4 regions of the Hydrogenophaga sp. RAC07 genome follow, and region 2 is predicted to be linked to each of the others. Evidence: predicted binding sites of a transcription regulator. Region 2 holds the regulator's gene; each other region holds the start of a gene.
What was found. The regulator sigma-54, encoded in region 2, starts transcription at its own class of promoters, with help from an activator protein. The targets are predictions, from matches to a motif close to TGGCANGNAANCTGCTTT.
Positions count from the first base shown of each region.

Region 1 (7,493 bases), 1.5 Mb from region 2:
GTCGACGATGAACACGGTCACGTCGACCACGTCCTTGAACGTGCAGCCGGCGGCCGAGAGGATGGCGTTCAGGTTGTCGAACGCCAGCCGCACCTGGGCTTGCAGATCTGGCTCGGGTGAACCATCGGGGCGGCTGCCCACCTGGCCCGAGACGAACAGAAAACCGTTGGACCGGATCGCGGGCGAGTAGCGGTTTTTTTCATACAGCGCCTGGCGCCCGGCGGGAAAAACAACATCACGTGCAGACATGGAAAACCTCTTGAAAGTGGTGGGAATGGGTGGACTCTAGGCACCGGCGGCCCGGGGATAAACAGGCAAGTCGCACAATGACTGTTTGAGATTCCCAAACAATCAACCCGGCGCGAGGAGCCGCAATGGACCGTTTCGACGCACTGCAAGCCTTTGCCCGCGTGGCGGAGGCCGGCAGCTTCACCAAGGCGGCGCAGACGCTGCACATGAGCAAGACCACGGTGACGCAACTGGTGCAGCAGCTCGAAGCGCGGCTGCGCGTGAAGCTGCTGAACCGCACCACGCGGCAGGTGAAGATCACCGCCGACGGCGCCGCTTACTACGAGCGTGTGGTGCGCCTGCTGGCCGACATGGAAGACGCGGACACCAGCCTGTCCAGCGCCCTGGCGGCCCCCAAAGGCCGGCTGCGGGTGGACGTGCCCAGTCCGCTGGCCCGGCTGATCCTCATGCCGGCGCTTCCTGCGTTCCACGAGCGTTACCCGGAGATCCAGCTGCACATGGGCGTGAGCGACCGGGTGGTGGACCTGATCGGCGACAACGTGGACTGCGTGCTGCGCGGCGGTGAAGTGACCGACCCGTCGCTGGTGGTGCGCCATGTGGGCGATTTGCAGCTCGGCGTGTACGCCGCGCCCAGCTACCTGCAACGCGCGGGCACACCACAGCACCCGGGCGAACTCGATGACACGCACCACCGCACCGTGGGGTTCATGCGTTCACGCAGCGGCAAGGTGGCGCCCATCGTCATGCAGCGCGATGGCGAACAACTGGAAGTGCAAGGCCGCCACGTGGTGGCGGTGGACGACGGCAACGCCTACCTGGCCGCCGGCGTGGCGGGCCTGGGCGTGCTCTGGCTGCCGCAGTACATGGCGAACGAACATGCTGCGCGCGGCGAGCTGGTGCCGCTGTTCGACGGCTGGCAGTTCGACCCGATGCCGATGTACGTGGCCTTCCCTCCCAACCGGCATGTGAGTGCGAAACTGCGGGCCTTCATCGACTGGGTGGTGGAGCTGATGGCGGTGCATGCGCCGCTGGCTTCGCGGCCGGGGAAACCCAACTCTTGAACAGCACCATGGACGCCACCGAATCCGCCGCCCTGACCGCCCTGTTGCGCACGCAGCCCGTGGCCGCCCTGGCCACACTGCACAAGGGCGCACCGGCCGTGTCCATGGTGCCGTTCGCGCTGCTGCCTGATGGCTCGGGTTTCGTCATCCATGTGAGCCGGCTGGCCACCCACACGCAAGACATGATCCAGAACCCGGCCGTGGCGCTGCTGGTGATGGCGCCCGCGGCCGCTGCGGAATCACCGCTGGCCTTGCCCCGGGCCAGCGTGCAAGGCAAGGCGCACCCTTGCCCGCCCGAGTCGCCCGGGTACGGGCAGGCGCGCCAGGCCTACCTGGCCAAACTGCCCGACGCAGAACCGCTGTTTTCGTTCGGGGATTTTTCGCTCTTCGTCATCGAGCCGGAATCGCTGCGCTCCGTGGCGGGGTTTGGGCGGGCCGCGTCGCTGGTGGGTGAGCGCATGCGGGCGGTATTGAACCCGCACGATTGAGCCTGCCGCCCACGTTGGATACGTCGAACGTATGTCGAGCAACTTTACAGAGGTTGCAAGTTCAACAGGCAGAACGCTCAACATGTTGATGGATATCAACAACTTGTGTGAATGAATCTTTCTGGCATGACTAATGCTTTTGATTTGCTTGTATGTAGAACATGGTTGTACATACCCGAAGCAGTCATTTGATTCACACAACAAAGGAAACACCTTGAAAGCAAAAAACTTCGCAATGGCAGCTGCGCTGGCGATGGCGGCCCTTTCAGCCACCGCAGCCCCGGTGACCGTGAACCTGAGTTCAGGCGGCACGAACACAGGCGGCAGTTACGGCAACGTGCGCACGTTCACCATGGGCGGCGTCACCGTCACGGCCAGCGCATGGTCGCTCACTGGCGGCGGCTCCAACACGATCTTTGAAACCTCCAGGCTCGGCCAGTACTCCACCGGACTCGGCATTTGCAACCGCGACGAAGGCGGCAGCAACTGCGGCTCTCCCGAACACCAGGTCAGCAACAACGATTCCCTGGATTTCGTGCTGTTCCAGTTCAGCGCAGCCGTGGACCCCACGAGCGTGACCATCGACCCCTACGGCACCCACGACCGCGACGTGAGCTACTGGACGGGCACCACCGCCAATGTGCTGAGCCTTGCCGGAAAGAGCTTGGCCGAACTGGCCGCGCTCGGTTTCGGCAGCCGCACGGACGACAACGACAGCGCCAGCAGCAACGCCCGCTCTGTGAGCATCACCAGCGGCCTGGTCAACAGCCTGCTGTTTGGCGCCTCCGCCCTGGCGAGCGACCGCGACGACCTGTTCAAGATCGCCGCGCTCAAGTTCGACTACACCCCACGCACCCCGCCCACCGACGTGCCTGAGCCAGGCAGCCTGGCGCTGATCGCCCTGGCACTCGGTGGCCTGGGTCTGGCCCGCCGCCGCCGCGCAGCCTGAGTTTTCGCTTCGCCGGCCATGCCGGCGCCAGTGAGCCCACCTTGAACAAGGGGCGCCAATCGACAGGTTGGCGCCCCTTGTGCCGTTTTGGCGCCCGCTGTGAAGCAAGGCAAACTCTCGCCCACCATGGCCCGCCGCCCCCACCACCACGTCTACGTGATCGAGCTGTCCCAAGACGTGCTGCTCGAGCCCCGCTTCCGCAAGAACAACCCGGGCTATGTGGACGGCAAGCCCTGTGTGTATGTGGGCATGACCGGGCTGGACCCGGACGTGCGCTTCGACAAGCACAAGGCCGGCATCCAGTCGAACGCGTATGTGATGAAGTACGGGCTGCGCCTGTTGCCCGATCTGTACGAGGGCTTCAACCCGATGAAGTACGCGGACGCGGTGGACAAGGAGATCGAGGTCGGCATCGACCTGCGCTCGGCCGGCTTCGGGGTCTGGCAGGCCTGAGGCTGCGGCGGCTCAGTTGGTGGCGCCGGCGCCCAGCGTGGCGTCTTTCTCCACCTGCAGTGCGCAGCGCAGCGCCACCCGCAGGCCACGCACGATGTCCTCCAGCGGCATGTTGGGTGCGCCCTGCTCCGGCAGCCAGGGCACGTGGATGAAACCACCTCGCGTGTGTTTCAGTTCGCGCCGCGTGGCCAGCGTGTGCATGAGTCCGTAAAACACGTGGTTGCAGACAAAGGTGCCGGCGGTTTGCGACACCTCGGCGCTCACACCTTCGGCCTGCAGCGCGGCCAGCATGGCCTTGATGGGCAGGCTGGTGAAGTAGGCCGCCGGGGCCCCTGGCTTCACTGGCGTGTCCACCGGCTGACCGCCCGCGTTGTCGGCAATGGGTGCGTCGTTCACGTTGATGGCCACGCGCTCCAGCGACAGTGCGCTGCGCCTGCCGGCCTGGCCCACACACACCACCAGCGCGGGCCGGTGTTGTGTCAGCAGTACGTTCAGTTCCTTCAACGAGGCGTCGAACACGGTGGGCAGCTGCGCGGCCACCACGGTGTGTCCGAGGATCTGGCGGCGGTGCAAGGCTTGCACAGCGAGCCAGCTGGGGTTGAGCGTCGCGCCGCCGAAGGCGTCAAAACCGGTGAGCAGGATCTTCTGTGTCATGTGTCATGTGTCATGTGTCGATGCGTCGAGGTCAGCCACGCAGCGCGCCGGGCGCCAGGTCTTGCAGCGAGTGCGGCCCGATGGCCGCGCGGATCAGCCGCAGCGTGGGGTGGCCCACGGCGGCGGTCATGCGACGCACCTGCCGGTTGCGCCCTTCGGTGATCACCAGCTCCAGCCAGCTGGTGGGAATGGACTGGCGAAAGCGCACGGGAGGGTCGCGCTCCCACAGCGGCGAGGGCTCGGGCATGCTGCGCGCGCGTGCGGGGCGCGTGGGGCCGTCGTTGAGTTGCACCCCCTGGCGCAGCGCTTCCAAAGCAGCCTCGTCGGGCACACCTTCCACCTGCACCCAGTAGGTTTTTTCCATCTTGTGGCGCGGGTCGCTGATGCGGGCCTGCAGCTGGCCGTCGTTGGTGAGCAGCAGCAGGCCTTCGCTGTCGGCATCGAGCCGGCCGGCCACGTACACGCCGGGGATGTCGATGAAGTCCTTGAGCCCGCGCCAGCGGCCCTCGGGCGTGAACTGGCTCAACACGCCATAGGGCTTGTTGAAGCAGATCAGGCGGGCAGCGGACGCTTCTGGCATGGGCAACACGTCAGCGGCGCTCAAGGCCGGGCAATGCGCTGGCGGATGTCGCGCAGCTTGGCCTGCAGGCGTCGCTGGTGTTCGGGGCCCGTGCGCACCAACATCTTTCGCCCCGCCGACATCGACTCCAGCGCCGGATCGGCGAATTCGTAACGCACCCAGGGCCTCGTTGACGGCACCTCGCCCTTCACCTGCACCAATGTGACGGCCGGCGGCGCGCCGGGCACCGGTGTGGCAATCAGGTGGTCGAGCACCTGCACCAGGCGGTCGTTGAAGTACCGGCCCGGAAAGCCCAGCTCTTCATAGGCCTGCTGAAACAGGAGGTAGAGCCGGCGGTACAGCGCCACGGCCTGTGCGGTGTCGACCGCATCGATCATCTGCACCAGCGGCGTGTAGCGGCGCTGGTTGTCGGGGTGAATGGTTTCCACGCCGTCGCTGCCGCGCTGAACGCTGAAACGCTCGGGCGTGGGATTGACGGGCCAGACCCTGGAAGGCGCCTGTTCGCGCGCCAGGTTGTCCACCGTGGCCACCGTACGGCGCACAAAACCGTCGAGCTGCAGGAAATTCAGGACGTTCTTGCGCGTGAGCAGATCGTTCAGCAGCTCACCCACGAGCTGATCGGAATCCGCCAACGCAGGGAAGCTCGCGGCGGCCACGGCAGCATCGGGCGCCGGGGGGTCGATGGGGTGCTGGATGGCAGGAGCCGATGGCAACAGCGGCGCGGGCGTTGCGTCGGGCGCCGAGGCCACAGGCTCAACCACCGGCTCAGGTGCCGGCCGGGGTTTGAATTGCTGCCAGCCGAAGTAGCCGGCAACGAGCACCACCGCGAGCACCAGCACCGTGATGAAGCGAGCGGGCGTTCGTGGTGTGCGCGGGATGTGGGGGTTGGGATCGTTCATGCCTCGTCACCTGGGGTGGTTTGGGAGGCTACTCATGCTACACCGCTCGACGGTGCGGACGTCTCATGTCCCTGAGCGGCGAGGGCGCGCAATCGCTGGTGGGGCTCATCTTCGCGGTCCAGCACCACGCTGCGTTTGGCGCTGAGGTAGTGGGTGGTGAACACGTCGAGCCAGGCGGCCAGGCTTTCGGCGGCGTGGGTTTCGCCGGCCAGCGCCAGACACAGCGCCGCCACCTCCGAGGTGCAGAAGTGGCTCTCGCGCGCGGATCGGCGCAGCCGGTAGTTGGACACCTCGTCGGGGTGCAGGCTGAGCACGGGCAGCGCGTCCAGATACGGGCTCTTGCGGAACATCTTGCGGGCTTCGGACCAGGTGCCGTCGAGCAACACGAACAGCGGCTTCTTGCCACCCTCCCCGTCGGGCGGCAGCGCGGTCACCACCCGCTCGGGCGGCACGAACTCGCCCGGAAACACCAGCACGGGCTGCCACTGCGGATCGGCCAGCAGGGCCAGCAGGCCCGGGTCCACCGCGGTGCGCGACCAGCCGAAAGCCCAGGTGTCGGCCACCACGTCGGCCACGAGCCAGCCGGTGTTGCTGGGCTTGAGCGCTTCGATGTCGCCCATGACCAGGCACATGCCGGCGCGCGTGGCCACCTGCGGGCGCAGGGCGCACACACAATGGCTCGCCACCAGGCGGCAACCGGCGCAGCGACCGCCGCCCGAGCCGCGCGCCACAAAGGGCTTGGCGCTGGCGGCCAGGCGCGTCAAACGCAGGCGTGACACGGCATGGTCGGGCGTGGCGGCCTGGGCCGGGGTGATCACAAGGTTCATGGGTGGGACTGTAGGCGCATCGTTCACCGGGGCTCGCGGGTGGCGTGTGCGAGACACACGCACCGGGCAATACACCGCCCGGGTATGCAGCGTGACAAATGTCGCAGGGTTTTCGTGCCCGGCCCACCACAATCCGCCGCATGCCCGTTTCTGAAATCGCAATCTGGTCGGCAATGCTGGGAGGCTTGTTGACACTGGCGGCCGTCGCGCTGGGCGACGCTCTGACCAGCCGTTCCATTGCGTCGGTGCGCAATGTGCTGTTCCTGCTGATCGCCGGCACCAGCTGTGTGGTCATGACAGGCTTGCCCGAGGTCTTCTTTCCTGCGCTGCCCGATCGCCTGATGATGGTGCTCAAGGCGGGCCTGGGGCCGCTGGCCGGCGCCATGGGCTTGTATTACCTGAGCAACTGGCTGGGCGGGGTGCGCGAAGACTCGCTGGTGCACCGCTTCACGGTGATGGGTGGCGCGGTGCTGTTGCTGGCCGCGCTGGCGCTCGCGGCCGTGGCCACCCGGGTGGCGCCGACCAACTTTCGCGACCTGCTCGTGCTGGCCGCCGCGGTGAACATGGTGCCGGTGCTGCTGGCCCTGCTGGCGGTGCGCCGCGCCCACCAGCTGGGCGACCCGCTGGCGCGCTGGATGTCGGTGGGCATCGTCTGCCTGGCGGCCACCACCGCGGGGCTGTATGCACGCGGTCTGAGCCTGCCCGGCCTGGGCCTGGGCACGTGGCTGGCCACCGCAGTGTTCACGGTGGCCTACTTCCTCATTGCCTCGGTGCTGGCCTTGCTGCGCAACCAGCACAACCGCCAGCTCGCGCGCCTGTCCCGCCTGAACCAGGGCGCCGAACCGGCCACCGGCCTGCCCACCGGCGCGGCCTTGCTCACCGAGGTAGAACACGTGTTCTGGCGCACGGCGCGCCGTGGCGGTGTCTGCACCGTGGTGTGCATGCACATCAGCAACCTGTACGAGCTCACCGACTCCCCCGGCCAGGGCACCGAGCACCAGATCCTCACCACGCTGGCGGCCCGTGTGCGGCGCGCGGCGGGCTTCCGCTGTGTGGTGGGCCTGTACCACCCGCGCTGTTTCGTGGTGGTGATCACCAGCGACAAGCTCACCGAAGCCACACTGGAAGTGGTCACCCGTCTGCGCGCCACCGTGCCCATGCCCTTGACCGTGATGGACGCCAAGCAGGCCTACCTGCCGTTCGCGCCGCAGGTGGGCATGGGCGTGGTCACGCTGGAGCCCGACGGCGTCACGCCGATGGAGGTGATCAACCAGGCCGAGCGGCGCGCACTCGCGTCCGTGGGCGAGCAGCACCCGATGTCGGAACACGACAT
Region 1 covers NZ_CP016449.1:2,503,730-2,511,222, forward strand. Annotated here, with positions in the region: gene BSY239_RS11610 (RidA family protein) at 1-249, opposite strand, end outside; gene BSY239_RS11615 (LysR family transcriptional regulator) at 375-1,310, shown strand; gene BSY239_RS11620 (HugZ family pyridoxamine 5'-phosphate oxidase) at 1,319-1,798, shown strand; gene xdp1 (exosortase-dependent surface protein XDP1) at 2,013-2,747, shown strand; gene BSY239_RS11630 (hypothetical protein) at 2,874-3,200, shown strand; gene pcp (pyroglutamyl-peptidase I) at 3,213-3,854, opposite strand; gene BSY239_RS11640 (rRNA large subunit pseudouridine synthase E) at 3,886-4,434, opposite strand; gene BSY239_RS11645 (DUF3014 domain-containing protein) at 4,455-5,333, opposite strand; gene BSY239_RS11650 (tRNA-uridine aminocarboxypropyltransferase) at 5,366-6,160, opposite strand; gene BSY239_RS11655 (diguanylate cyclase domain-containing protein) at 6,301-7,493, shown strand, end outside.
Region 1: a site for sigma-54 is predicted at 1,921-1,938, ahead of xdp1 (exosortase-dependent surface protein XDP1). Genes of this name have one in related genera too.

Region 2 (7,493 bases):
CGGTGGAGGCGTTCGAGACCGCGATCGAGCTCGGCCTGGGCTGGGGCATGGTGCCCGAGCAGCACCTGGCGGCCCGCCCCGGCCTGCAGGAAATCCTGCCCGACGCCACGGTGGACGTGGTGCTGTACTGGCAGCACTGGGCGCACGAGTCGCTCTCGGCGCAGCGGCTCACGGCGGCGGTGAAGGAAGCTGCGCACAAGCACCTGCGGCCCGTGCCGCCGTGAGGCCGGAGCCCGACGCCTAAAATTCAGCCCATGCTCAAGATCAAACAGGAATTGCTCGACGGCCTCGCCGCCGAGCTCGACACACTTTTGCCCGGCGCTGCCGCGCGCGCGGCCTTCGAGTCGCCCAAGGTGGCGGCGCACGGCGATTTCGCCAGCACCGCGGCCATGCAGCTGGCCAAACCGCTCAAGCTCAACCCGCGCCAGCTCGCCGAGACCCTGCGCACCGCGCTCCTGGCCCGCCCCGAGTACGCGCAGTGGGTGTCCGACGTCGACATCGCCGGCCCCGGCTTCATCAACATCCGCCTCAAGCCGGCGGCCAAGCAGCAGATCGTGCGCGAGGTGCTGGCCTCGGGTGCGCGCTTCGGCATTGCCGAGCCCAATGGCCAGAAACTGATGGTCGAGTTCGTCTCGGCCAATCCCACCGGCCCGCTGCACGTGGGCCACGGCCGCCAGGCCGCGCTGGGCGATGCGATTTGCAGCCTGTTCCAGACCCAGGGCTGGAGCGTGCACCGCGAGTTCTATTACAACGACGCGGGTGTGCAGATCGCCACGCTGGGCACTTCCACCCACCTGCGCGCGCAGGGATTCAAGCCGGGTGACCCTCAGTGGCCCGAGAACGCCTACAACGGCGCCTACATCGCCGACATCGCGACCGACTTCCTGGCGAAGAAAACCGTGACGGCCGACGACCGCGCATTCACCGCGAGTGGCGACATCAACGACCTGGACGGCATGCGCCAATTTGCGGTGGCCTACCTGCGCCACGAACAGGACCTGGACCTGCAGGCCTTCGCGGTGAAGTTCGACCACTACTACCTGGAGTCCAGCCTGTACACCAGCGGGCGCGTCGAAGCCACGGTGCAAAAACTCATCGACGCCGGCAAGACCTACGAACAGGACGGCGCGCTGTGGCTCAGGAGCACCGACTACGGCGACGATAAGGACCGCGTGATGCGCAAGTCCGACGGCTCGTTCACCTACTTCGTGCCCGACGTGGCGTACCACATCAGCAAGTGGGAGCGCGGTTTCACCAAGGTCATCAACATCCAGGGCACCGACCACCACGGCACGATCGCCCGCGTGCGCGCCGGCCTGCAGGCGGCCAACGTCGGCATCCCGGCGGGCTACCCCGACTACGTGCTGCACACCATGGTGCGTGTGGTCAAGGGCGGTGAAGAGGTCAAGATCAGCAAACGCGCCGGCAGTTATGTGACGCTGCGCGACCTGATCGAATGGACCAGCAAGGACGCGGTGCGCTTCTTCCTGCTCAGCCGCAAGCCCGACACCGAATACACCTTCGACGTGGACCTGGCGGTGCAGAAGAACAACGACAACCCGGTGTACTACGTGCAGTACGCGCACGCGCGGATCTGCTCGGTGCTGGCCAGCTGGGGCGGTGACACCGCCACCTTGAAAGGCGCCGACCTGTCCGCGCTCGACAGCGCACCGGCCCAGGCCCTGATGCTGCTGCTGGCCAAGTACCCCGCGATGCTGAGCGACGCCGCGCGCGACCTCGCACCGCACGACGTGACCTTCTACCTGCGCGAGCTGGCCGCGAGTTACCACAGCTACTACGACGCCGAGCGCATCCTGGTCGACGACGCCGTGGTGAAGACGGCGCGCCTGGCGCTGGTCGCCGCCACCGCACAGGTGTTGCACAATGGTTTGGCTGTGCTGGGCGTCAGTGCCCCGCAAAAAATGTGATGGTGAAACAAGCGATGAAAAAGAAACCTGCCAAGACCTCGAGCTCACTCGGCGGCACCCTGATCGGCTTCGTGGTGGGCCTGCTGGTGGGACTGGGCGTGGCACTGGCCGTGGCGGTCTATGTCACCCGCGTGCCGATTCCCTTTGTCGACCGCAACGTCTCGCGCAACGCCGGCCAGGACGCCCTGGAGGCCGAGCGCAACAAGGGCTGGAATCCCAACAAGGCCTTGAATGGCGATGCCGCCGCACCCGCGCCCGCCGTGCCGCCGGAAGCTGCCGGCGCCATCGTGGTGCCGCCGGCCGACGGCAAGGGCCTGCCCCCGGCGCCGGCCGCGGCCAGCCGGCCGGTGGCCGATCCGCTGGGCGACCTCGCGCAATCCAAGCTGGGCCAGGCGCCAGCCGCTGCCGGGTCCGCCGCCACGCCACCCGCCCCCGGTGCAGATCCGTTCATCTACTTTGTGCAGGCCGGTGCCTTCCGCACCCCCCAGGACGCCGAGGCCCAGCGCGCCAAGCTGGCCATGTTGGGCATCAATGCCGATGTGAGTGAGCGCGAACAATCCGGCAGGACCGTGTACCGCGTGCGCGTGGGGCCGTTCAACCAGAAGGCCCTGGCCGACCTCACGCAGGAGCAACTCGAAGTCAACGGCGTTGAAGCCGCGCTGGTGCGCATCCAGCGCTGATCCCGGGCCGGGGGCGCGCCGGGAACTTATCCCCGCTGCGCCTGCCCCAATCCAGTCCATACAAGGAGTCTGATTCCATGCAACGTCGCGATTTTTCCCGGTCCCTGCTGGCCGCTGGCACCACCGCCCTGGCCGCCACCGGTGGCCTCATCACCCCCGCCTTCGCCCAGCGCGTCGGGCCCAAGGAGGGCACCGACTTCGTGCGCGTGAGCCCCACGGCGCCGGTGGAAAGCCCGGCCAGCCAGATCGAGGTGGTCGAGTTCTTTGCCTACAGCTGCATCCACTGCTTCAATTTCGAGCCGATGTTCGACGAGTGGATGAAGAAGCAGCCGGCCAGCGTGAACGTGCGCCGCATGCCGGTGGCCTTCAGCCCGGCATTTGTGCCGATGCAGCGCCTGTACTTCACCCTGGAAAACATGAAGCTGGTGGATCGCCTGCACAGCAAGGTGTTCCAGGCGATCCATGTGGACCGCCAGCAGCTCACCAACACGCCGGCCATCACCGCCTGGATCGAAAAGCAGGGCGGCGTGGACATGGCCCGCTTCAACGCCTTCTACAACGGCGCCGCCGCCGGTCTGGCCACCAAGGCCACCCAGCTGCAGGAGGCCTACAAGGTGGAAGGCACGCCGTCGCTGGGCGTGGCCGGCCGTTACTACGTCAACGGTCAGGGCCCCCGCACGCTGGTGGTGGCCGATGCGCTGATCGCCGAGGCCCGCAAAGGCTGAGGAGCGCTTCATTCATCAAGAGAAAGCCCGCTCTGCGGGCTTTCTCTTTGAGGCTGGGACCGGGGCGCAGGCGGCTCGCCGCAACTTCTTGAATCGATGTGAGAAAAGAACCGGTAAAGGCGTCGCGCCACCCGTTCGGCCGGCATCACGTCGTTACAATGAATGCAAGTTTCGTGCCCTCAAATCCTCCTGCTGTCACCACCTCCATGCGCCTTCGCCATCCCTTGCTTCTGACCGGCTGCCTTGTGGCGGGCCTGTTGTTTGCCGCAACGGCGCAGGCCGAAAAGGCCGACCGCAACCTGCCGCTGAACGCCGAAGCCGACGCGCTGCGTTACGACGATGCGCGCCAGACCAGCATCTTCACCGGCAACGTGATCATCACCAAGGGCACCATCGTCATCCGTGGTGCCAAGGTCGAGGTGCGCCAGGACGCGCAGGGCAACCAGTTCGGCATCGTCAACGGCAGCCCCGGCTTCTTCCGCCAGAAGCGCGACGGGGTGGACGAGTTCATCGAAGGAACGGCCCAGCGCATCGAATACGACAGCCAGGCCGACACCGTGCGTTTTGTGGGCGAGGCCGTGCTCAAACGCTTCAAGGGCACCCAGCTCAACGACGAAACCACGGGCAACGTGATCGTCTACAACAACACGACCGACGTGTTCACGGTGGACGGTGGTGTGGCCAACCGCACCGCCAGCAACCCCACGGGCCGCGTGCGCGCCATGCTCACGCCCGTGCCCAAAGAGGGCGCGCCCGCCCCCACGCCGGCGCCACCGGCCAACCTGCGCCCCAGCAACCAGCTCGGTGAGGGCCAGAAGTGACAGCGATGCCATCGGCCAAGGCCCTGGGCCCGGACAAGCGCGCCGCGCCGGTGCCCGAGATCAGCCGCCTGGAGGCCCAGGGCCTGCAGAAGGCCTACGGCAGCCGCAAGGTCGTCAAGGACGTGTCGCTCGCGGTCTTCAAAGGTGAAGTCGTCGGCCTGCTCGGCCCCAACGGCGCGGGCAAGACCACCTCTTTCTATATGTTGGTCGGCCTGCTGCGCTCGGACGCGGGGCAGATCCTGCTCGACGGCCAGGCCATCCAGGACCTGCCCATCCACCGCCGCGCGCGCCTGGGCCTGGGGTATCTGCCGCAGGAGGCGTCGATCTTCCGAAAGCTCAACGTAGCCGACAACGTGCGCGCCGTGCTGGAACTGCAGGAAGACGAAGCCGGCAAAACCCTGAGCAAGGCCGCCATCGAGGCCCGGCTCGACGAACTGCTCAAAGACCTGCATGTGGACCACCTGCGCGAGTCGCCCGCGCCGGCCTTGTCCGGCGGTGAGCGCCGCCGGGTCGAGATTGCCCGGGCGCTGGCCACCAACCCGCGTTTCATCCTGCTCGACGAACCCTTCGCCGGCATCGACCCGATCGCGGTGATCGAGATCCAGCGCATCATCGGCTTCCTCAAGTCGCGCGGCATCGGCGTGCTCATCACCGACCACAACGTGCGCGAGACCCTGGGCATCTGTGACCGTGCGTACATCATCAACGACGGTCATGTGCTCACCAGCGGCACGCCGGCCGAGATCGTGGAAAACGCCGACGTGCGCCGCGTTTATCTCGGCGAACACTTCAGGATGTAGGGCCTGTGAAACAAGGCCTGTCACTCAGGGTTTCGCAGCACCTGGCGCTCACGCCCCAGTTGCAGCAATCCATCCGCCTGCTGCAACTCTCCACGCTGGAGATGGCGCAGGAGGTCGAGCAGATGCTCGACGAGAACCCGTTCCTGGAGCGCTCCGAAGACGCCGCCGACCGCGAAACTTTCGGGCTGGAGCAGACCGATGTGCCGGTCAGCGCGGGCGAGCAGATCGCCGAAGCGGCGATCGCGCCCGACATGCCCGAGGCGCCCGGCCCCATGCTCTCCGGCACCGAATCCAGCAGCAGCACGAGCAGCGACACCGGCGAAAGTGATGCCATCGAAGGCAAGCTCGACGGCGCCACGCCGGTGGAAGAAAGCTGGGAGGGCGACGGCACGGTGGAGATGGCGCCCGACGACAGCGAGTGGGGCGGCGATGCCCCCGCGCGCAACAACAATGCGTCGGGCGACGACGACACGGCGAGTGCGGCCGACCTGGCCCGCGCCCACATCAGCCTGCAGGACTTTCTGCACGACCAGGCGCGCTGCCTGCGCCTGTCGGAAGAGGACCGCGCCGCGCTGTATTTCCTGATCGAGTCGCTCAGCGACGACGGTTACATCGAAGACAGCCTGGCCGAACTGGCCGCGGCCTGGCAGGCACTGTCGGGCCGGATGGCCACCGACGACCCCAACGAGGGTCTGGAAGAACGCGAGGCGCTGGAGCAGCGCCTGGCCATGGCCCTGCAACTGCTGCAGCACATGGAGCCCGCCGGCGTGGGCGCGCGCAACCTCGCCGAATGCCTGCGGCTGCAGATCCTGGAGATGCGCAACACGCCCGAAGCCCGCGCGGCCCTGGCCATTTGTGGCCAGTCCATGGAGCTGGTGGCCAAGCGTGATGTGAAGCGACTGTGCAACCTGTGCGGCCTGGACGACGAAACCGTGCGCGGCGCGCTCGGCCTCATCGCGCGGCTGGAGCCCAAGCCGGGCCGCCGCTTCGTCGACGTGGAGCGCAACGTGGTCGTGCCCGATGTCTTGGTGACGCGTGCCGGTCGGGGCTTCAAGGTCCTGCTCAACCCCGAGGTCATGCCGCGCCTGCGCGTGCACGATGCCTACGCCAGCGCCATGCGCCAGAACCGTGGCGGTCGCGACAACGGCGGTGAGGCCGGCCACGCCGCCATGCAGCAGCGCCTGCAGGAGGCGCGCTGGTTCATCAAGAACATCCAGCAGCGCTTCGACACCATCCTGCGCGTCTCCAGCGCCATCGTGGAGCGCCAGCGCAATTTCTTCATGCACGGCGAACTCGCCATGCGCCCGCTGGTGCTGCGCGAGATCGCCGACGAACTCGGCCTGCACGAGTCCACCATCAGCCGCGTGACCACCGCCAAATACATGTCCACGCCGTTCGGCACCTACGAACTGAAGTACTTCTTCGGCTCGTCGCTGGGCACCGAAACGGGCGGCAACGCGTCGAGCACGGCCGTGCGTGCGCTGCTCAAACAGTTCATCGCCGCCGAAGAAGCGGCCAAGCCTCTGTCGGACAACCAGCTCTCCGACCTGCTGCGCGAGCAGGGCATCGAGTGCGCGCGCCGCACGGTGGCCAAGTACCGCGAAGCCTTGCGGATCGCCCCCGCGAACCTTAGAAAATCGCTTTGAACATGGCCCCCACGCTCCGCCGCTTCGCGGGTCGCTGCCCCCCGAGGGGGCTGTTTCGCCTTGGGGCGGCCCGGCGGCGAAACGCCCTTCTATGAATCAACTTCAAGTTTTCCTGCCCTGCGCCGCCGGCGTGGAGGACATGCTCGCCACCGAGGTCAAGCGCATCACCGGTGTGGACGCGCCGCACAAGGCGCGTGGCGGCGTGGCACTGAATGCGTCATGGCGCGACACCATGCGGCTGAACCTGCACAGCCGCCTCACGCAGCGCGTGCTGGTGCAGCTCTGGCACGGCGGCTACCGCAGCGAACAAGACCTTTACCACGCGGCCAGCGAGGTGGCGTGGGAGATCTGGTTCACACCGGCGCAGACCATCAAGGTCGAGATCACGGCGCAGCACAGCCCGCTGACGTCTCTGAACTTCGCCGCGCTCAAGGTGAAGGACGCGATCTGCGACCGCTTCCGCGAAAAGCGCGGCGAGCGCCCCAGCGTGAACACCACCTGGCCCGACGTGCGCATCTACGTGCACCTGACGACCGAGACGGTGAGCCTGTACATCGACACCTCGGGCGAACCGCTGTTCAAGCGCGGCTGGCGCGAGGACAAGGGCGACGCGCCGCTGAAGGAAACCCTGGCCGCGGCCATGATCGCGGCCACCGGCTGGGACGCCTGCGCCGACCAGCCGCTGGACGAGATCGTGCCGCTGTACGACCCCTGCTGCGGCAGCGGCACCGTGGTGATCGAGGCCGCGCAGATCGCGCTCAACATCCCGCCTGGCTACTTGCGCCGCTTCGCGTTCGAGAAACTGCTGCCCTTCCAGCCGCACGTGTGGCAACCCATCCTGGATGAGGCCGAGCGCCAGCAACGCGACTGGCCCGAAGGCCATCCGCCCATCG
Region 2 covers NZ_CP016449.1:3,963,808-3,971,300, reverse strand. Annotated here, with positions in the region: gene BSY239_RS18480 (HTH-type transcriptional regulator ArgP) at 1-224, shown strand, start outside; gene argS (arginine--tRNA ligase) at 255-1,928, shown strand; gene BSY239_RS18470 (SPOR domain-containing protein) at 1,943-2,608, shown strand; gene BSY239_RS18465 (thiol:disulfide interchange protein DsbA/DsbL) at 2,686-3,333, shown strand; gene lptA (lipopolysaccharide transport periplasmic protein LptA) at 3,540-4,154, shown strand; gene lptB (LPS export ABC transporter ATP-binding protein) at 4,160-4,954, shown strand; gene rpoN (RNA polymerase factor sigma-54) at 4,960-6,600, shown strand; gene BSY239_RS18445 (THUMP domain-containing class I SAM-dependent RNA methyltransferase) at 6,692-7,493, shown strand, end outside.

Region 3 (7,493 bases), 2.3 Mb from region 2:
GGGCACACAGTCGCGCAAACGATCGAGCGTGGCCCGTGGCATGCGCCCACCCGTGTTGGCCCAGTAGCGCAGCGAGCGCGTGGCCTCGGCCGGCCAGTCGAGGGCGGCCAGTTGCATGTAGAGCGGCGGTACCGCCGTCAGGCCCGTGACCTGTTCTTTCGCCATGGCCTGCAGCACGTCGCGCGGCAGCAGGTAGTTGAGCAAGACCACGCGCGCGCCCACCAGAAACGCCGTGGTCAGCTGGCTGAAGCCGGCGTCGAACGACAGCGGCAAGGCCGCGAGCAAGGTGTCCGACGCGCGGTTGTTGAGGTAGCCCGCCACGCTGATGGCGCCGGCCACCAGGTTGCGGTGCGACAGCACCACCCCCTTGGGCCGCCCGGTGCTGCCCGAGGTGTAGAAGATGGCGGCCACGTCGGATTCAAGCCGCGCCGGCAGGGTGGCCGGAGGCGTCAGCAGCAGATCGGGCCACGCCTGCACGGCGAAGCCCGATGAAGCAACGGTCGTGGCTCCCTCGCACACCACCACATGGCGCAGCGTTGGACATTCGTCCAGCGCGGCGCCCAATAGGGCAAGGCGTGAAGCAGAAGTCAGCAGCACCCGCGCGCCCGAGTCCTGAAGGATGTGCACCACCTGCGCCGGCTTGAGCAGCGGGTTCACCGGCACCAGCACGCCACCGGCGGCCGGCGCGGCAAAACTGGCCGCCACGGCTTCCACACGCTTTTCCAGAAACACCGCCACGCGTTCACCCGGGCTCAGCCCCAGGGACAACAACCCGCTGGCGAATGCGTTCACCTGCGCTTGCAGCTCGACGTACAAGAGGTGTTGATCGCCCGATGTCAATGCGCGCTGTGTCGGCCACAGAGCTGCGGCGCGGGCCGGCAGATCGTGCAGCAAAACGGGGGGCAGACTCTCGCTGAAATCCGGCGCGTGGGGCATGCGGCGGATGTTAAGCCATGGCCGCACGGCATCGCGCTCGCCAGGCACGCCCTTTCTCTAGAATCCCAGCACGCCCCGTCCCTTCTCCGTCAGCCCACCCGATCGCCCTCATGAACGTCACCGACCAAGTCCTGCGCGTGCTCGACCAAGCCCTCAGCCTGCAGGGCCGCGCCCTCGGCTTCGACCGCAGCACACCCCTGCTCGGCGACCTGCCCGAGCTCGACTCCATGGCCGTGCTCGCGCTCATCACCGGGCTTGAGGATCACTTCGGTATCGCCTTTGAAGACGACGAACTCAACGGCGCCGTGTTCGCCACCGTCGGCAGCCTCACCGATCTGGTCGAACAACACCTGAGCAGCACCGGCGCATGAACGCAGCGCCGGACCGTTCCCAAGCGAGCTCGCACCTCAACCTGCAGGGCGAAGGTCCTCCAGCTACCGCCACCGAACGCCCAGGCCTGCCCCAGGCGTTCTTTCTGCCCACGCCCACCGGCCAGCGCTTCTGCCTGTTTCACCCGCCGCAGGGCGCGCCGAAAGGCCGCGTGCTTTACCTGCACCCGTTTGCCGAAGAACTCAATACCACCCGCCGCGCGGTGGCACAACAAGCGCGTGCCTTGGCGCAGGCCGGGTTCGCCGTGTTGCAGATCGACCTGCTCGGCTGCGGCGACAGCGAAGGTGAACTGGTGGACGCCACCTGGGAAGCGTGGCTGCAAGACGCCCAACACGCCCACGACTGGCTGATCGATCACGCGCAGGGCCCGCTCTGGCTTTGGGGCATGCGCGGGGGTTGCCTGCTCGCCACCGTGTTGGCGGCCCGGCTGCCGCAGGCGCCCCACCTGCTGCTCTGGCAACCGATCATCAACGGCCAGCAGATGCTTCAGCAGTTTCTGAGGCTGCACGCCGCCGGCCAGTGGCTGGGCGAAGGCAGCAAGGGAGAATCGCCCGCGAAGGCACTGGCGTCTGGCCAATCGGTGGACATTGCCGGCTACACCCTCACCTCGTCCCTGGCCACCGGCATGGGCGCAGCCCGCATGCAAGCAGTGGCCACAGAAGCGCCCGGCCGGTTGGTCTGGCTGAAAACATCCACCCAGCCCGAGCCCGCCCTCGGCCCTGCAGCCACGGCACACCTGGACACCTGGCGCGCCGCAGGATGGGCGGTGAACGCCCAAGCCGTGACCGGACCGGCGTTCTGGCAAACCGTCGGCACCGACGAAGCCCCCGCCCTGATTGCTGCCACCCTGCAAGCAATGAGCGCCGATGGGGAGCACGCAGCATGAGCATCAACGAACACAGCATGTGGTTGCACGGCGAAGGCTTCGACATGCTGGGCATCGTCAGCCTGCCGCCCACAGGCAAGCCCCTGCAAAACACCGGCGTGGTCATCGTGGTCGGCGGCGCCCAGTACCGCGCCGGCAGCCACCGCCAATTTGTGCAACTTGCGCGCTATCTCGCCGATGGCGGCTTCCCGGTGCTTAGATTCGACTTGCCCGGCATGGGCGACAGCCCGGGCGAGCTGCCTTCGTTCGAAGACTCCGCGCCGCACATCGCTGCGGCCATCGACGGGTTTCAACAGCGGCACCCAGGCGTTGAACGCGTGGTGCTGTGGGGCCTGTGCGACGGCGCTTCGGCCAGTCTGCTCTATGTGGACGCTACCCACGACGCTCGCGTTGCCGGTTTGGCGCTGCTCAATCCCTGGGTGAGGAGCGAGGTGAGTCTGGCTCGGGCGCGGGTGAAACATTACTACTGGCAGAGACTGCGGGAGCCTGGGTTCTGGCGAAAGTTGTTCAAGGGCCGCGTGAGTTGGAACGCCTTGAAGGAGTTGGGGGTGAACGTGCTTGGCATGTCAGGCGCCCCACCGGCAACACAGAGCTTCCAGGCGCGGATGGCTCATGCCTGGCGCGCCTTTGACTCACCCATTCTGCTGCTGCTCAGCGAGCGCGACCTGACCGCACAGGAGTTCGTGGAACACGCCAACCTTGGCGCAGCGTGGGCCGAGTGGAATCACCATAGGTGCCTTGACCAACACACCCTTGCGCTCGCAGACCACACCTGCTCGGCGCTGAAGTCGGCCAGTCAATGCGGCGAGTTGAGCCGCAGCTGGTTGCAACAGTTGCCCTGAGCAAGGCCCGGGGTCCAAAACCCCTGCTCCAATAGAAAAGGGCTGGCAAAAGCCAGCCCTTTTCACCTGCAAGACAGGCTGGTTGGACGTGTCAGACCTTCGCTGCGCGACGGCGGGCAGCCCCCACGCCAATCAGACCGATGCCCAGCAGAGCCAGCGAGACGGGCTCAGGCGTTTCGTTCGTGATTTCCTTGATCAGCTTTCTTTCGATGGCTGCAGCAAAGTCGCTGAAGCTATCAACGCCGATCACGAACCCACCACCACCCTTGACATCGCTGTTGTAGTAGCTCGTGATGCTGCTTCCGCCAATGGCCAAGCCGTTGATGGTGTCGACGCCCAGGGTATTGATCGCGTAGTCGCGACCGTAGGCGGTGGAGCAATCTCCGCTGTTGCAAGCGCCGTCACCCGACACGTCGATCACCTGACGCAGGGATTCGAAGCCGTTTGCGAACAGGCCAGCACCGTAACGAATGGCCGCTTGCACGCCGGTGTTTCCCGAGAAGGCTCGGGTCTCGTCCGCGATGTCGTTCGCAAATGCGATCGCGCTGGCAGCGCTGTTGATCAGCGACCATCCCACCTGCACCGCTTGCTGGGTGGCAGAAGACCATTCCACGTAAGTCACAGCGATCGCACCACCCTCGCTGGCCAGGATGGCGTTTTGCACGCTGACGTTCTGGAACGCCTGCACGTAACCATTTCGCTGCAACAAATATTCGCTGTTGCTGACGCTGCCGGACACGTCGACCAACAGCACAAGTTCCAGACCCACCGGCACAGCCGAGGCTGGGGTCGAGGCGAACAGAGCAGCAGCCCCGCACACCGATGCCAAGAGTTTCTTCAACATGATTTCCTTCTCCTTGGTTAAGCCGGCGGACTGCCGCGCACCAAGCGATTAGCATCTGGTGTGCCAGAGTTCACACATCCTTGATATTCTTGAAAATTCCCGCGGATACCCTGGGCAGTGGGGTGGACTTTGTCAAAAAACCCGACAAGTAGTCAGCCCATGTTCAGCACCCCCGGCATGCGGCCCGCTCCAGACACTTCTGCTTTAGGAGCGACAGAGCCGCCCAGATTCATCTTCAAGTCTGTCGAATTGCTTTACAGATTTTTGTTACTTTTCCGGTAAGTACTTGATTTCATTGCCTGGCATGGATATCGCTTAGTAGCGTAACAAGCCGCAACTGCGGTCTAACCCTCCAAGGAGTTTTTCATGCGTTTCATCAAGTCTTTTGTCGCAGCCGCCGCCCTCGCGGTTTCTGCCTCCGCCTTCGCCACCCCGGTGAGCGGCACCAGCCTGCAGAACCAGATCAACAATTTGTATGGTGGCGTTGGCGCTTCCTCGGTTTCATCGGCACCCAACGTGCAGACGGACCAAGCGGCTGAGTCTGGCCTGTTCCAAATCGAGGTGAGCGCAACTGCTTCTGCCTCCATCGTGTTTGAACTGGCTGGCTTTGCACCAACTACCACATTCGGCATCTACGATCCGAATGCAATCGGCACGAAGCTGGAACTGTTTAATGGCGCTGCAGGCCCAGGTGTCAAGAAGGAACTGACGCTGTCTCTTGGCAACTTGTTCACCACCTACCGCTTTGACCCACTGGTCCCGCCCTTCGCATTTGATGTATCGAGCGCAGCTTTCTCCACGAGCACGTTTGGTTATTACATCAAGACTCCCAACGATATCTTTTACTCGCAGGCATATCTGAATGGCGGCGATGACCACATGGTTGCCTACCAAGGCGTCGGCGATACCATTCGCCTGCCTGGAGCCCCTGCAAACAGCTTCTGGGGCAGCGAAAGCTACCTGCTCGCTTGGGAAGATCTGCCACTCGCTGGCTCGGACAAGGACTACGACGACCTGGGTGTGTACGTGACACTTGTGAAGCCAGTTCCCGAGCCAGGCTCCCTTGCCCTGCTGGGTCTGGGCCTCGCCGGTCTGGCAGCAGCCTCGCGCCGCAAGCAAAAACAAGCCTGATCGTTCTTCGGAACCGTCAACATCAAAAAGGGTGGCTCTGCCACCCTTTTTGCTTTTGGGAGCCTGGCTTTTCTGTCGACATTCTTGACATACTCGTGCCTGACTCGCGCAGAGCCACACAAACGCCATTGAATTCATTGATTTTTTTACTTTGGCACAGACTGTGCTTGTAAAGCACCATCGAAACCCCGCCGAAAGAAATTATGAAATCCATCTCGAAAACCGCCGTAGGCCTGTTGTTTGCCTTGGCAGCTGGCGTGGCCAGCGCCCTCCCTGTCAACCTTGTGTCCAACGGCAGTTTTGAGAGCGGACTTACGGGCTGGACTATTGGTGGGACCGATAGCCAGGGCTTTCCGCCCGTGGCCATCTTCTACAACTCCGCCGCGGGCTACCCCACCGGCGCCTTCGGCGAAGCCGTTCCACAGAACAACGCACCGACCAACTCACCCGACGCCGTGGGCGATCGCGCTGCCTACTTTGTCAGTGACCGCACGGTCAACCAGAGCTTGTCGCAGTCGATCACGGTCAGCACCGGCGGCATGTACCAAATCGGATTCAGCGCCTACGCACCCGCCAACGGCTACGCCAACTTCTACGACGCCACCTTCTCCGGCGTGATTGCCACCGTGCAACTTGCCAACTATGCCGTGAGCACGGGCCCAGTCACCACCTGGCAAACGTTTGCCGGTGCGGCCGACCTGCTGGCAGGCAACTACCTGGTTGAATTCGTGTTCAACACCAATGGTGTCCCCGCCAAAGACGTGGTAATCGACCAAGTCTATGTCATTGCCGGCAATCCTCCGGTCGGCGTGCCCGAGCCAGGCTCGCTCGCACTGCTGGGCCTTGGCCTCGCCGGCTTGGCCGCAGCTTCGCGTCGCAAGCAAAAACAAGCCTGATCGTTCTTCGGAACCGCATGCATTAAAAAGGGTGGCTCTGCCACCCTTTTTGCATTTCTGCTCAGCTCAAGCCTTGCGGTGCCGGCGCCACCAAACCGCTGCAAAATGCCGCGCGGCAGCCGCCACCCCACACAGGCTCCGCCTGTCAAGCGCCACCAGCCCCACCCGCTCACGCCGCAGCGCCATCCAGTCTGCCTTGTATGCGTCGTCACCACTCAGATAGTCCACCTCGCCCACGCCGTCCACGTCCATGGTGTGTTGCATGAGTGCGGTGGTGAGCACCGAGCCGGCGGACAGCTTTTCGAACCCCTGCACGTAGGCCAGCTTGTAGATGTTGGCCTTGCCCTGGCACACCAGCCACAGCTGGGCGGCCAGGGGTTCGCCGTTGAGCCAGAGCACACCCAGGCGCAGCCAGCCCAGGCGGGCAGCCAGGCGAATGAGGCCTGGCATGAATTCGGGACAAGGCTCGGGTGTCTTCCAGCTCTTGGCGTACACCGCCTCGTACGCAGCAATCGCATCTTCCAGCGCGTCTGATGCCTGGCTGTGGATGTCGATGCGCCATGCGCCCGCTTTGCCCAGGCGTCGGCGGCCCCGGTCGACACTATTTCGCAGGGCCGAAGGTCGCATCGGCCAGTAGGCTTCAAACCCGCCCTCAGGCACCGGCTGGTACCAGTTGCCGAAGGCAAAGTACCGGTCTGTCCAGTAGCCGGCTGCGCGCAGGCCGCCTTCCAGGTGTGGTAACCAGTCCGCAGAAGTGTCCAGCGGCTGCAGGCGCAGCACCGCGCCACCTGGCAGCGCTTTCATGGCCTGCGCCGCCGCCTGCCATTGCTCGGGCGACACAGTGCCCGCATCGCCCTGCGGGCCGTAGAGGCCGCTGTAGTAGTTGCTCAGCGAGCTCAGCGGCTCACCGCCTGCCTGCTGCATGAGCTGGAGGCAGACGCCAGGCGCCAGCGGCAAGGGAAAGTGGCGGGGCTGGCGCTCGAAGCCGTGCGCCAGCAGGTGGGCAAACCAGGCTTCGGACTGGAACAGGTCAATGGCCATGAAACGCAGTGGCCCTGCTCCGCCCGCTCAATCAGCGGCCGATGGCCAGGTAGTCGAAGCCCATGCCGCGCACCAGCGCCGGGTCATACAGGTTGCGGCCGTCCACGATCAGCGGCTGCTTGAGGCGCTGCTTGATCAGGTCAAAGTCCGGGCTGCGGAATTCCTTCCACTCGGTCACGATGACCAGCGCGTCGGCGTCCACCAACGCGTCGTTGGGGTTGTTGGCGTAGGTGATGCGGGGCTCGTCGCCCAACACGCGCTGGGCTTCGTGCATGGCCACCGGGTCGTACACCGTGGCGGTAGCGCCGGCGGCCAGCAGGTCGGCCAGCAGCTCCAGGCTGGGGGCTTCGCGCATGTCGTCGGTGTTGGGCTTGAAGGCCAGGCCCCACACGGCGAAGTGGCGGCCCTTGAGGTCGTCACCCAGGCGCTGCTTCACCTTGCGCCCCAACACATGCTTTTGCGCGTCGTTGGCGGCTTCCACGGCGGTCAACACCTTGAGGTCCAGCCCACCCTGGTCGGACGCGGTT
Region 3 covers NZ_CP016449.1:1,619,097-1,626,589, reverse strand. Annotated here, with positions in the region: gene BSY239_RS07615 (acyl-CoA ligase (AMP-forming), exosortase A system-associated) at 1-936, opposite strand, end outside; gene BSY239_RS07610 (acyl carrier protein) at 1,047-1,307, shown strand; gene BSY239_RS07605 (hydrolase 2, exosortase A system-associated) at 1,304-2,212, shown strand; gene BSY239_RS07600 (hydrolase 1, exosortase A system-associated) at 2,209-3,054, shown strand; gene BSY239_RS07595 (DUF1194 domain-containing protein) at 3,146-3,898, opposite strand; gene BSY239_RS07590 (PEP-CTERM sorting domain-containing protein) at 4,265-5,029, shown strand; gene BSY239_RS22810 (PEP-CTERM sorting domain-containing protein) at 5,233-5,925, shown strand; gene BSY239_RS07580 (GNAT family N-acetyltransferase) at 5,992-6,966, opposite strand; gene BSY239_RS07575 (UDP-glucose dehydrogenase family protein) at 6,998-7,493, opposite strand, start outside.
Region 3: a site for sigma-54 is predicted at 4,199-4,216, ahead of BSY239_RS07590 (PEP-CTERM sorting domain-containing protein). Genes of this name have one in related genera too.

Region 4 (7,493 bases), 1.7 Mb from region 2:
CTCTGCCGCCCGGCTGGTGACGGGACGCTTCTGTTGTGCCAGTGCGAGTGTGCTGGGCGCCGATTGCAGCAGGCTCGTGTGGTCGACCGGGCCGTCGGTGAGCACCCAGCAGTCGGCGCTGCTGCCACCGCGCTGCATGGCGGCGATGAGTTCTCCGCGCGGCGCCAGGCGCACCAGGCCACCGGGCAACACGCGCCAGGAGCCGGCACCGTCGGCCAGTGCAAACACGCGCAGCATGGCCGAACGTGGCATCAGCCGTTCGCCCGACCAGGTGGGCGTTTGCGACAAGGGGAGCCACGATTGAACGGTGTAGTGATCCGGGTGGCGGGCCATGCGGCCCGACCATTCGTCGAGCTCGCGTTCGCTCAGGCTCTGGCCCATGGCGGTGTCCAGCCCCGATTGCGGGTAGGTGGGTTTGATCACGCTGCCCTTGATGAGCGGCAGCACCTCGCGCAGCGCGGCGTCTTCGCCGCACCACCAGGTGGCCAGCGACGGCATGGCGAGTTCTTCGCCCAGCAGGTGGCGGCTGATGGCGGGCAGAAAGCCCAGCAGGGCGCTGGACTCGAGCGGTGCCGAGCCGGGCGCGTTGGCCAGCAGCAGGTTGCCCGCGCGCAGCACCTGCAGCAGGCCGGGCACGCCCAGCCGCGAATCGGAGCGCAGTTCCAAGGGGTCCAGCCACTCGTCGTCCAGCCGCTTGATCAGCGCGTGCACAGGCTCCAGGCCGCTGAGCGTCTTCAAGTAGAGGCGCTGGTCGCGCACGGTGAGGTCGTTGCCCTCCACCAGCGTGAGGCCGAGGTAACGCGCCAGGTAGGCGTGTTCGAAATAGGTTTCGTTGTAGGGGCCGGGGGTGAGCAGCGCGATGCGCGCGTTCTCGCCTTCGGGCGCCATGCGTTTGATGCCGTCCATGAGCGCGCGGTAGCTCGCGGCCAGACGCTGCACCTTCATGCCGGCGAAGGCCTTGGGGAACTGGCGCGCAATCGCGATGCGGTTTTCCAGCAGGTAGCCCAGGCCCGAAGGCGCCTGCGTGCGCTGACCCACCACCCACCAGCGGCCGTCGGGACCGTGCGCCAGATCGAAGCCCACGATGTGCAGCCAGGTGTCGCCCGGTGGTTTCACGCCCTGCATCGATCGCAGGTAACCCGGGTGGCCTTGCACCAGCGCGGCGGGCAGCAACGCGCGCTTGAGCAGCTCACGTTCGCCGTAGAGGTCGCCCATGATGGCGTTGAGCAGGCGGGTGCGCTGCAACACGCCGGCCTCGATCTGTGCCCAGTCCTGCGGACCGACCAGCATGGGGAAAAGGTCCAGCGCCCAGGGCCGCTGCAGGCCGGCCGAGGCGTCGGCGTAGACGTTGTAGGTCACGCCGTTGTCGCGGATCTGGCGCTGCAGGTTGTCGTTGCGGCGGCTCAGGTCGGCCAGGCCGTCGGTGCCGATGTGCTCGAAGAAACTGTCCCAGGCGGGCGCGAGTGCGTCGCCGCTGGACTTGCCCCCGGCGCGCAGTTCGTCCCGGTGGCCCGGGTCTGCGGGGACCGACAAGGACAAAGCCCAGTCACCGGGGTTGTCGGGGCTGAGCTCGTCGAAGAGGGAGTCGGAGGGGTCGTGGTTCACTGTGCCCGAGTATGCCCGGTGCCCTGCGGGCAATACCCCGCCGGGGTCCCCGCCTTGTTGCTTCCGTCACACAAGGCGGGCCACCCGCCGGGTGGTCAGTAGCGCAGGTCCAGCGTGGCGGGGAACTCGCGGCTGCTGCTGGCGGGCTTCACGTCCATGTGGCCCGGGGTGTGCCCCATCTGGAAGAAACGCGACATGCGGCGGCTCTCGGCCTCGTAGGCGTTGATCGGGAAGGTGTCGTAGTTGCGCCCGCCCGGGTGCGCCACGTGGTACTGGCAGCCACCCATGGAGCGTTTCATCCAGGTGTCGACGATGTCGAACGTGAGCGGCGCATGCGACGGAATCGAAGGGTGCAGCGCCGACGGCGGGCTCCAGGCCTTGTAGCGAACGCCAGCCACATATTCGCCGGCCGTGCCGGTGGTTTGCAGCGGGATGGCGCGGCCGTTGCAGGTGATCACATGTCGGCTGTCGTTCCATCCTTTGACGCGCACTTCGATGCGCTCCAGCGACGAGTCCACGTACCGCACGGTGCCGCCCGGCGCGCCTTCCTCGCCCATCACATGCCAGGGCTCCAGCGCGCTGCGCAGCGTGAGTTCGATGCCGCGCGCAGCCACCTGGCCCACCATGGGGAAGCGGAATTCGAAGTGCGGGTCGAACCAGGCCATGTCGAACTTGTAGCCAAAGTCGGCCAGATCGGTGAGCACGTCTTCAAAGTCCATGCGCACATAGGTGGGCAGCAGGTAGCGGTCGTGCAGCTCGGTGCCCCAGCGGGTGAGGCGGCCGTGCCAGGGCTGCTGCCAGAAGCGCGAGACCAGGGCGCGCAACAGCAGCTGCTGCGCGATGCTCATGCGTGCGTGCGGCGGCATTTCAAACGCTCGCAACTCCAGCAGGCCCAGACGGCCGGTGGGCGTGTCGGGGGAATAGAGCTTGTCGATGCAGAACTCGCTGCGGTGCGTGTTGCCCGTCACGTCGATCAGGATGTTGCGCAGCGTGCGGTCGACCATCCACGGTGGCATGTGGTCGCCGTAGGTGGTGCGGTTCTTCTCGATCTGCGCCAGCGCAATCTCCAGCTCGTACAGCTGGTCGTTGCGCGCCTCGTCCACGCGCGGCGCCTGGCTGGTCGGGCCGATGAAGAGGCCACTGAACAGGTACGACAACGAGGGGTGGTTGTGCCAGTAGGCAATCAGGCTGCCGAGCAGCTCGGGCTTGCGCAGGAACGGCGAGTCGGCCGGCGTGGCGCCGCCCATCACGAAGTGGTTGCCGCCACCGGTGCCGGTGTGGCGGCCATCGGTCATGAACTTCTCGGCGCACAGCTTGGTCTGGTGCGCGGCCTCGTACAAAAACTCGGTGTGCTCCACCAGCTCGCCCCAGGTGTGGGCGGGGTGGATGTTGACCTCCACCACGCCCGGGTCGGGGGTGATCTGCAGCATCTTCAGGCGTGGGTCGCGTGGTGGTGGGTAGCCCTCCAGCACGATGGTCATGCCCAGGCGCTCGGCCGTGGCTTCCACCGCGGCCAGCAGATCCAGGTAGTCCTCCAGATGCGCCATGGGCGGCATGAAGATGTAGAGGTGCTGGATCTTGCCGCCACCGGCTTTTTCGGCCTTGGGGCCGTTGGCGCGATGCGGGTCGCGGGCCTCCACGCAAAGTGCGGTGCGGGTCAGCCAGGCGGCCGATTCGGCGCGCTGCGGAAAGCGGGCCGACAAGGCTTGCGCGGGGGCTGCCCCCGGGCCGGGCTGGCCGGCACGCAGGCCTTCCACGGTTTCGGCGTCGGGGTCGAAGTCCATGCCCTGCATGGAGACGGTGCCGCCTTCGGCAAAACCGCCGCCCACCTGGTGCGGCGAAACCTGGTGCTTGACCGCCGCGCCGCGCGGCAGCGGGTCGCGCGCGGTGTGCGGGTCCTGTTCGATGTGGTACGGGTAGTCGCCGGCCGAGACCCAGGGCAGAGAGTCGAGCGGCAGGCGGTAGCCCATGGGCGAATCACCGGGCACGAGGTACATGCGCTCGTCGCGGAAGAACCAGGGGCCGGTGGACCACACCGTGCCCGAGACGCGCGTGTAGGCACTCTTGCCGTTGTTGGACAAGGCGCCGTTGGGGCCCGAGGCCTGCAGCGGCAGCACGTAGCCCACCGTGGCCTCCAGGCCCTGGGTGAAGACGCGGCGCAGGCGCGCGCGCTCGAGCTCGTCGTCCAACTTGGCGTCGAACGGGTCCACGTTCACGGGCAGGCGGCGTTCGCGCCAGAGGTAGTACCAGGTGTCTTCAAAACCGGGGGTGATGTACTGCGTGGACAGGCCGAGCTTGCGGGCCAGCGCCTGCGTGAAGCGGCGCGCGTCGTCGGCGGTGTAGTGCTTTTCGTCGCGCTCGTCGGCCAGCAGCGCGGGGTTGTTCCAGATGGTTTCGCCGTCGGCGCGCCAGAACATGGACAGTGCCCAGCGCGGCAACTGCTCGCCCGGGTACCATTTGCCCTGACCCATGTGCACGAAGCCGCCGGCGCCGTATTCCACGCGCAGGCGGTTCAGCAGTTCGGTGGCGTAGCCGCGTTTGGTCGGGCCGAGCGCGTCGGTGTTCCACTCGCCCGCGTCGCGGTCGCTGGTGGCCACGAAGGTCGGCTCACCGCCCATGGTCAGGCGCACATCGTGTTTCTGCAGGTCCACGTCGACCTTGTCGCCCAGCGCGACCACACCGGCCCACTGGTCGTCGGTGTAGGGCAGGGTCACGCGGGGCGATTCGTAGACGCGGGTCACGCCCATGTGGTGGCTGAACTCCACTTCACATTTGTCCATGGCGCCTTCCACCGGCGCGGCGCTGGAGGGCTGCGGCGTGCAGGCCAGCGGGATGTGGCCTTCACCGGCGAGCAGGCCCGAGGTCGGGTCCAGGCCGATCCAGCCAGCGCCGGGCAGGAACACCTCGCACCAGGCGTGCAGGTCGGTGAAGTCCTGTTCGGGTCCGTTGGGGCCGTCGACCGATTTCACGTCGCTCTTGAGCTGGATCAGGTAGCCCGAGACGAAGCGCGCGGCCAGGCCCATGTGGCGCAGGATCTGCACCAGCAGCCAGCCGGTGTCGCGGCACGAACCGCTGCCCAGCTTGAGCGTCTCTTCCGGCGCCTGCACACCCGGCTCCATGCGGATGGTGTACGAGATCGCGTGCTGCAGTTTCTGGTTCACGTCGACCAGAAAGTCGATCGTGCGGCGTTCGCTGCGGTCCACCGTGGCGAGATACGCCTTGAGCAACGGTGTCACGGGCGCCGTCACCAGGTAGGGTGCGAGTTCCTTTTTCTGCTCTTCGTCGTAGCTGAACGGGAAGTTCTCCGCGCGCGGCTCCAGGAAAAAATCGAACGGGTTGTAGACCGCCATTTCCACCACCAGGTCGATGGTGACCTTGAACTCGGTGGTGGGCTCGGGGAAGACCAGGCGGGCCTGGTAGTTGGCGAACGGGTCCTGCTGCCAGTTGATGAAATGGCCTTCGGGCTCGATGCGCTGGGAGTACGACAGCACCTTGGTGCGGCTGTGCGGCGCGGGCCGCAGACGGACCACCTGGGGGCCGAGTTTGACGAGCCGGTCGTATCGATAATGGGTGATGTGGCTCAGAGCGACATGAATGGCCATGTGGGGGCTTTCAACGGGGAGGAAACAATGGATCGTCGGGCAATGGCTTGGCCGTGGGCGCTGGGACTCATCCTAGCAAGTCTTGCGCCAAAGAATGGTGATGGCACTGCCGGCAACGCGTTTGTGGTGGTGTTGCGCCCGACTCCCTGACCATGCGCCGGGGCGGGCTGGCGGGTTTGCCGGGCTGGGTGCTGGGCGTGGCACTGCAGTTGCAGCAGCCGGCGCTGTGGGCCTTGGGGGTGTATGGCTTGCTGCTGTGCGCAGGCCTGGTGCTCGTGCTGGGCTCGCGTCTGGCGGGGCGGGTCAGCGGCCTCGTGCTCACGGTGCTCGCGGGCTGCCTGATCGGCTTTGGGCTCACCGGCGCACGCGCCGCGCACTTTGCCGGCCAGGCGCTGGACCCGACCTTGCAGGGCACCGACATGGAACTGATTGGCCGCGTGGCCTCGTTGCCGCAGCGCACGGCGCAAGGCGAACGGTTTGACTTTGTGGTGGAGTCGGCCACGCGCGCAGGGACGCCGGTGCAGGTGCCCGAACGCATTCAGCTGGGCTGGATCAGCGGCTTTGGGCCCACTGCCGAGGGGCCGCACTGGGAGATGGCCAGCCAGGGCCCGGGCGTGCGCGCCGGGGACCGCTGGCGTTTCACCGTGCGCCTGCGCAGCCCGCACGGCCTGTCCAACCCCCACGGCTTTGACCGCGAGCACTGGCTCTGGGAGCACGGCATCCAGGCCACAGGCCATGTGAAAAGCGGTCCGCGCGACCCGGCGCCTGAGCATCTGGGGTCCACCCGGCGCCATCCGCTGAACGCATTTCGCCAGAGCGTGAGCGAACGCATCGACGAGCGCGTGGAGGATCCGCGCGCCGCCGGTGTGCTGGCGGCGCTGGTGGTGGGCGACCAGTCCGCCATCGACCGCGAGGACTGGGCGCTGTTCCGCACCACCGGCGTGGCCCACCTCATGAGCATTTCCGGCCTCCACGTGACCATGTTTGCCTGGCTGGCCACCGCGCTGCTGGCCCGGGGCTGGCGGCGGCTGGCCCCGGTGTGGCCCCAGGCCTTGCTGGCGGTGCCCACGCCGGTGGTGGCCGGCATGGGCGGGGTGGCGCTGGCGACGGCCTACGCCCTGTTTTCGGGCTGGGGCGTGCCGGCGCAGCGCACGGTGATCATGCTGGCCGTGGTGGTCGGTCTGCGCCTGGGGGTGCGGCATTGGCCGTGGCCGGTGGTGTGGCTGCTGGCGATGTCGGCGGTGTTGTTGCTCGATCCGTGGGCGCTCATGCAGCCGGGTTTCTGGCTCAGTTTTGTCGCGGTGGGTATCTTGTTTGCGACCGATCCCGGGCGTTCGCAGCGCGCCGTTGCGGACGGGGTGCCGGCGCGCGCGGTGCGGTCGGTGGTGGGTCTGCTGCGGGAGCAAGGCGTGGTCACGTTGGCCTTGGCGCCACTCACGCTGCTGCTCTTCGGACAGTTTTCGGTGGTGGGCCTGGTGGCCAACCTGGCGGCCATTCCGGTGGTGACCTTGTTCATCACGCCGCTGGCCATGCTGGGCGTGGCTGTGCCGCCGCTGTGGGACGCGGCGGCCTGGGTGGTGCAGGCCATGGCCTCGGGGCTGCAGTGGATGGGGCAGGCCAGCTGGGCCGCGGTGTTTCGCCCGGCGGCGCCCTGGCCGCTGGCACTCTCTGCGGTGTTGGGCGGAGCGCTGCTGGTGCTGCGCCTGCCGTGGGTGGTGCGCTCAGCGGGGGTGCTGCTGCTCGCGCCCGCGCTGCTGTACGCGCCGCCACGCCCGGCGCCGGGACAGTTCGAGCTGCTGGCGCTGGACGTGGGGCAGGGCAGCGCGGTGCTGGTGCGCACGGCTGGGCACAGCCTGCTGTTCGACACCGGTCCACGCTTCGGCCCCGACAGTGACGCCGGCGAACGGGTGGTGTTGCCGCTGCTGCGCGCGCTGGGTGAGCGGCTCGACGCGGTGGTGGTGAGTCACCGCGACAGCGACCACGCGGGTGGGGCCGAGGCGGTGCGCGCGGCGCACCCGCAGGCGCGCTGGTTGTCGTCGTTCAGCGCCGAGACCGCAGAACGCTGCGTGGCCGGCCAACGCTGGACCTGGGACGGCGTGGACTTCGAGGTGCTGCGCCCGCTCCCGCAGGACTACGGCCCCGACGGGCAGGGCCTTCTGGGCAGCAACGCCATGTCGTGTGTGCTGCGCATTGCCAGCGCCGAACACAGCGCCTGGCTGGGAGGCGACATCGATGCCGCGCGCGAGGTGCAGCTGGCGCTGGCCCGGCCGCAGGACCGCGCCACCG
Region 4 covers NZ_CP016449.1:976,076-983,568, forward strand. Annotated here, with positions in the region: gene BSY239_RS04510 (circularly permuted type 2 ATP-grasp protein) at 1-1,605, opposite strand, end outside; gene BSY239_RS04515 (transglutaminase family protein) at 1,701-5,207, opposite strand; gene BSY239_RS04520 (DNA internalization-related competence protein ComEC/Rec2) at 5,360-7,493, shown strand, end outside.
Region 4: a site for sigma-54 is predicted at 5,280-5,297, ahead of BSY239_RS04515 (transglutaminase family protein). Genes of this name have one in related genera too.